Regions from separate parts of the Rhodohalobacter sp. SW132 genome, predicted to be linked through region 2. Evidence: riboswitches for the same ligand, from Rfam matches in the RefSeq annotation. Region 2 holds a riboswitch; each other region holds the start of a gene.
What was found. A riboswitch is a leader RNA that binds a small molecule or an ion and turns the genes downstream of it on or off. The one in region 2 is predicted to bind thiamine pyrophosphate.
Positions count from the first base shown of each region.

Region 1: linked by a shared signal. The riboswitch ahead of DYD21_RS16125 (TonB-dependent receptor) and the one ahead of thiM (hydroxyethylthiazole kinase) in region 2 are both predicted to bind thiamine pyrophosphate.
Region 3: linked by a shared signal. The riboswitch ahead of DYD21_RS16115 (TonB-dependent receptor domain-containing protein) and the one ahead of thiM (hydroxyethylthiazole kinase) in region 2 are both predicted to bind thiamine pyrophosphate.

Region 1 is NZ_QUOK01000009.1:197,208-199,479, forward strand. It holds gene DYD21_RS16125 (TonB-dependent receptor) at 1-1,204, opposite strand, end outside; TPP riboswitch at 1,287-1,380, opposite strand; gene DYD21_RS16130 (hypothetical protein) at 1,508-2,272, shown strand, end outside.
Region 2 is NZ_QUOK01000001.1:783,382-785,653, reverse strand. It holds gene thiE (thiamine phosphate synthase) at 1-209, opposite strand, end outside; gene thiM (hydroxyethylthiazole kinase) at 202-1,011, opposite strand; TPP riboswitch at 1,101-1,197, opposite strand; gene DYD21_RS03350 (FAD-binding oxidoreductase) at 1,303-1,974, opposite strand; gene DYD21_RS03345 (DUF2231 domain-containing protein) at 2,077-2,272, opposite strand, start outside.
Region 3 is NZ_QUOK01000009.1:191,205-193,476, reverse strand. It holds gene DYD21_RS16115 (TonB-dependent receptor domain-containing protein) at 1-759, opposite strand, end outside; TPP riboswitch at 825-925, opposite strand; gene DYD21_RS16110 (M28 family peptidase) at 1,248-2,272, shown strand, end outside.

The DNA.
Region 1 (2,272 bases), on a different contig from region 2:
AGTGGTCGTTAAACAGGCTGAAAACCTGCTGTACAAATTCCCCGTCATCCCCGGGAAATCCTACGGGAAAATCTCCGCCGGCCCCGCCGTAGTAAAGGGATGATGCAAGCGAGAGCCGATCGCTAAAGCTTCGCCCGTACTGGAACTGCAGAAACTGCTGACCAAAATTATCTTCGTCATGCACGGAAATCGTATTCGCCCTCGGGTTCTCTCGAATCAACTGAATTGGAACCGGATCGTAAGCCAGCTCATTAAACGTGTATCCCGTAAAAGCAGTGACTTTGAAAATATTAGTACTTCCAAAATAACCGCCTGACAGAAAAAAAGATCTCGATTCGGTGCCAGAGTGATTTCGGTAGCCGTCTGATTCGGTCTGGGTAAAGCGGGTCTGCAGCCCAAAATTATTGATGGAACCGGTGTTAACCTCCGTACTCAGCCGATAGGAATTGAATGCGCCGCCGGTGAGTTTAACTTCACCTGACGGATCATCCATCGTGATATTTTTTGACTCAAAATTTACGGAACCTGCGTAGGATGCCGTTCCATTCGTGCTGGTTCCTACGCCGCGCTGCACCTGAACCGACTGAATACTGTTACCAAAATCGTTGAAATTTGAAAAGAAAACGCCCTGATCAATCATATCGTTGAGCGGAATTCCGTTTAGCGTCATGTTGATCCGGGTTTGATCCATTCCCCGAAGACGCATGTACCCGTAGTTGGCAAAACGTGTGCCTGAATCGGAATGCGTAAGGATAGAAGGAGTAAATCTTTCAAGAGTGTAGATGGGATCCTGCCCCACATTATCCTGTTCCAGCCGCGCTCTTTCCACGGTTGTCTGCGTAAATGGTGCGCGTTCACTCACGCGCACACCCTCCACAAAAATTTCGTCACCCCAGACTGCACCCTGCTGAAGATAAATTTCGAGCGGCTGACCGGGAGTTTCGATCTGTAAACGTGAGGGTTGATAACCTACAAACCGAACTTCAATAGCTTGCTCGGCTGTTGAGAGTAATTCAAGACGAAATTCCCCTTCGCTGTTGGTTACAGTTCCGTTCTGTGTGTGCAGCTGTGTAACGGTTGCGCCGGGTATCGGCTCACCTGAATCTGAATCGTACACGGTTCCTGTTGCCACCTGGGCTGATAATTGGGTTGCAGCCGAACATAATAGCAGTACAAAAACAGTGAGTAACTTTGTTGCTTGCATTGTAATCCTTTAAAAAATACTTAGGTTTACGGCAGGAGCAACTTGAATGACGGGCAAGTTTGAACAGGTTCTAATTCAATGAAACCCATTCGCACGGTTTCCCTTCGCCGGAATTACCCGGTTCAGGTTCATGGGGTATGATCTCAGCCCTTTAACAAGCACCCCCAACCTTAATTGGTTGAATGAAGCAATTAAACTACCGGTAAATAAAATAAGTTCAAAGTGATTCACAACATTATTGCTGCATGTTGATATTAACATTATCATAGGTATGTGTTATTACCAGACCTTATTTGAGCTCTTATGAAACGATTTCTTTCTATTTATTTTGTTATGATGATCTCACTGCTTCCTCTCCATCTGGTGGCACAAATTTCGCCGGAAGAAGTTACTGTAGATTCTACAAAAGCCATTGTACTTACCTTAACCGATGGCAGCCAGCTCCAGGGAGAAATTCTTTCGGTAACCGACACTGAACTTGAGCTGCAAAAACAGGCAGGACGTATTTTTGTTCGGCTTGATAGAATCGAGGTCATACATACTGCTGATCCCGATGCTCCACTCCGCAGATGGTTTAAGAACCCGAACACGAGCCGGCTTTTTGTATCTCCTACGGCACGCCCCCTCCAAAAAGGCCAGGGATACTATCAGAATGTCTATATTTTTATTTCCGGATTATCTTACGGTATTACGGATAACTTTTCGGTTACAGGCGGCATCAGCATGCTGCCCGGAGTACGAATTTCCAATCAGCTCTTTTTTGGTGGGGCACGGTTTGGCGGTGCTGTGAGTGAAAACCACTATTTTTCTGCAGGAGCCGTTGCCGCGACAGCCGGCGGAGCTGACTCAGCGCTCTACATCGGGTTTGGCAACTACACTTACGCACATAGCCGGGGAAGTTTTACAACCGGGATTACCACTTTCTCCGTGATGGATGATGTTGGGGCTTATTCCATACTTTTAGGAATGGATTACAGGTTCTCACAGCGAATTGCATTCGTAACTGAAAACCATGTTTTCCCGCAGGAGAGTGCAACGGTGTTGTCCTACGGTCTGCGCTTTATGGGT
Region 2 (2,272 bases):
TTTATAATCAGAGGAATGTGAAGCGGATCAAGTACTTTTTTCAGCTCAAATCCCAGCCGGATAAATTCCCGGGTTGAAGCGTTCTTTTCCCGAAGTTGAACTGTCGTTACTCCATTTTCCGCTGCTATTTGCACCAGTTCGGGCAGACTGTTCTCTTTCATCATTTCCCGGTCGGTTACCAGGTATAAGCTCAGGTCGGCCTTACGCATGGGTTTCCTCCGGTTTCAGTCGCGATTCTATTCCCTGGTTGTCCAATACGTAGAGTGCATCAAGGAAGTGGGTCTGAAATGAGCCTGGGCCGGCCGATTTTTCAGCAGCCATCTCACCGGCAATGCCCATCACACGCATGGCAGAGAGTGACGCTTCTACGGGATCAATTCCCGCACCGGCAAACGCCCCGATGAGCGCCGAAGCTGTACACCCCATTCCGGTCACGCGGCCCATCAGCGAATGCCCGTTATGTACGGTCCGCGTTTCATTTTCTGAAACGATATAGTCTGTTTCGCCGCTTACAACCACCACGCAGCTATATTCCCCGGCCAGGTGGTGAGCGGCGTTAACCGATGAGTGGCTCTCCTGTGTGCTGTCCACACCCTTTGTTTTTACATCAGCAGTGTAAAGTGCGCCGATTTCAGATGCATTTCCCCGAATGATATCCGGCGAAGTAGCACCAATCAATTTCTTGAGCGTATCTGTGCGATACGGTGTTGCGCCTGCACCTACGGGGTCAATAATAATTGGCGCGCCGTTTTCAGCGGCTGATTTCATCGCAATCTCCATTGCCTCCACCCAGTGCGGGCTCAGCGTTCCGATATTGATAACCAGTGCACTGGCGATGGCTGCCATGTCGGCGACTTCTTCTTTGGCATGCGCCATCACAGGGGAAGCACCCAGCGAGAGCAGTGCGTTTGCGGTATTGTTCATCACTACATAGTTGGTAATATTGTGGACCAGCGGCCCGGTCTCTCTCACATTTTGCAGGTGGTTTGATGTACGTTCAGCTTCATTCATGGCTGTGCAGTTTTTTTGATAATTTCAGATCGAGATCGGTCACAACGGGCGGGAAGAGAAAACAGGTTCACTCACTCACTAAAGAATATGAGCGAATCAATCCATTTCCCTCCGCCGGTATGATCCGGATCAGGTGATAAGGGTATTATTTCAGCCCCTGAGAACGGGGCACCCCTAATGGTGTATGGAACATACAAAAAGTGAGCGTCAATGGCAGGGAAATCCCCGTTTTGATGCTCACTTTTTAAATTTTAAAAAGGATTTTTTTGAATAAATGAGCAAATGCTGAGATCACTCCTCAAACACAAGAGCATCGGGATCCGCACCAAGTTCTTTCAGGTAGGTCATCATCGCTTCATTGAATTCTTTAGGTCCACAAACATAAAACGGCTGTTCGAAATCGGTAATCTGTTTTTTGAGAAAATCTTTATCAATATAGCCATCCAGGAACAGGTCATCTTTGGAGAATTCATCGGTTACCAGACTGGTAAATTGGATACCCAGTATCGATTCGAACTCTTCTTTCAGAATTACATCTTTAGGTGATTTATTTGAAAAAATGAGGTGATTATCTCCAATTTCACTTTTTTCGTGCAGATCACGGAGTATGGCGATGAATGGCGTCACGCCGGCACCTCCGGCAAGAAAAACACCTTCACCATCATATTGAATCGTACCCCACGCATCACCGATCATCAGGTTATCCCCGGGTTCCAGTTTTCCAATTTGTTCCGTCACCCCGTCGTGTTCCGGATAGATTTTAATCACAAACTCCAGGTAATCATCTTTGGGAAGGGAAGTAAAAGTAAATGGGCGTTTCTCATCACGCCATCCTTCTTTATCAATCGCCACTTCTGTAGCCTGCCCCGGTGAAAATTCATATCCACCCGGCTTTTCAAACGTTAGCTGTTTTACATCGTGCGTAATATTCTGAATGTCTTTAATTTTGACTGTATAGGACATAATTTATGATTTTGTTTGATTTACCAATAGTACAATTATGCCCCTCTATACATTCATAGTATTTCGAAAACAGACTTTTGTAGATGCAGATAGATTCCTGAGTTAAAGCGCAGTAAATTCAATCAGCCGAATTTTAATATTTCCGGAACCGGTAAATGCAAAGCCAGTTCTTCCTTCTTCCATCTCATCAGCATGGGTATGGACGATGGTATTTCCGTTTTGATACCCGTAAAAATGTTGACCAGAAGCAGTTACCCTAAACGTTGTCCATCCACCGGTTTCAACCCGGCCTGCACCG
Region 3 (2,272 bases), on a different contig from region 2:
CTGAACATTAAACTTTTGCGTTCCAAATGATCCCACGCTCGTGTTAATCTCTCCATAGGGCTCGTTCCTCATCAAAGCAGTCTGCAAATTCATAGATCCGCCAAAAGCTCCGGCTCCTTGTGTGGATGTTCCTACACCGCGCTGAATTTGAATATTTTGGGTTGATGAAGCCAGGTCCGGCATGTTCACCCAAAATACGCCGTGTGATTCTGCATCATTCACCGGAATTCCGTTAATTGTAACATTTATCCGTCCCGGATCTACACCGCGAATACGCAGCCCGGTGTAACCTATTCCTGCTCCTGCATCCGATGTGGACACGACCGAAGGAGAGGTCTTTACTAAAAATGGAATATCCTGCCCCAGGTTTCGCGATTCAATATCAGCGCGCGAAATATTGCTGTAAGCTATGGGAGTGGAATCATCAACCCGAAGGGCGTTCACAAATACTTCGCCACCGGAAACAGCCTGCCGCTGCAACAATATTTCCAGTTGATCTTCATTTCCGGAGATCGTGATCGTTTGAGATTGATATCCAACATAACGAACAGTGATTTGGTCGCTTTCATCAGATAGAGTGAGAGAAAACTCTCCGTTTGTATTGGTTGATGTGCCGTTTGTGGTTCCGGTTTCAATAACACTGGCGCCTTGAAGCGGAGCCTGGGATGAGCTGTCTAAAACACGGCCGTCTATGGTTTGCGCCTGGAGTGAGTGGACTGAAAAAATCAGTCCGAAAAGTAGAATTGTATATTTAATCATGATGCCTCCATCAATTATGATTCGATTGAAGGAGGGGGTACAACATTTGAAACGGAAATTGTTCCTGCTGCAGATCTCGGTTTCCCTACGCCGGTATGATCCGGTTCAGGTTCACAGGGTATGATCTCAGTCCCGATTTTTTATCGGGACACCCCCAACCTTATAAGATTGAACACAAAAGGTAAGAGGGATTCAGCTCGGCATCAAGGCGGATTTCTTTTTTGTATCAGGGAAAAAATGAACCGCGGTGACACAGTGGCGCCGAGTTATTTATATATACGAAGAGGCTTGTAAGAGTGAGAGGCAGATAAAACGGGACATTGACACCGAAAATCTCTTCTCCCAGCGACCCCGCGCCACTGCGGTGATACTTGTAATAATGTCACCCCTGCCGGGCTCAGGTTTATTGGCTAAACACATAAAATCATGCCTGTCAAAGAAGAATTTATAGTGTATTTTATGAGGGAAAAATCTTTAAATATTTCGCAATGAATTATATTTCTGGTCAGTTATCGTCATTGGGCATTATCACCCTGATACTTTTTATTATTTACGGATGTAGTGAACCGGCACCGTCGGGTGAGCACGATGTTTCAATCCGGGAGCACGTTGAATGGCTAACATCAGACGAACTGGAAGGGCGGCTGGCGGGATCAGCCGGTGAGGCAACGGCTGCAAACTACATTGCCGATCAGTTTCTTCAGCACGGTTTAATTCCTGCCGGAGATGAAGGCACCTATTTCCAGCAATTTGTTTTGGAAGGCCCCATTCCACAGGCGATGCAGATGGAGAATCATATCGCCCGAAATGTAGTTGCAAAAATTGAGGGCAGGGGAGAGAGCGACGAAGTCATCGTAATTGGAGCTCATTACGATTCTCAGGGCAGGGGAGGTATGATATCTATGGAGACCGGTGATGAACGGGTGATACATCCCGGTGCAGATGATAACGCATCTGGAACTGCAGGACTTTTATGGCTGGCCGGTTATTTTTCTGATAATACTCCGGATAAAGATATGATTTTTGTAGCGTTTTCAGGAGAGGAGATGGGGTTGCTGGGATCCGGTTTTTTTGTTGAACAGATGGAAATTGAACCGGAAAATGTGCTTGCCATGATCAATTTTGATATGATCGGCAGGATGGAGGGTAATGAGCTGACAATTTTCGGTACCGGTACGGCCGAACAATGGAATGATATTCTGCAGGATATAGATTCGGATTCGCTGAACATCACCCGCACTCCTGCCGGAACCGGCGCCAGTGACCATGCATCCTTCTACGAAGCCGGTATACCTGTTCTCCACTATCACACCGGAACGCATACAGATTATCACCGCTCCTCCGATACAGCGAATAAAATCAATTATGCAGGAATTGAAAAAGTGATGAATCATGCGTCAATCCTGATCGAATTACTGGACCAAATGAACCGTGATGAACTGACTTTCCATGAATCGACCGACCCGAGAGAGTCCACATTTGATTTTGAAGGCCCGACTCTCGGAGTGACACC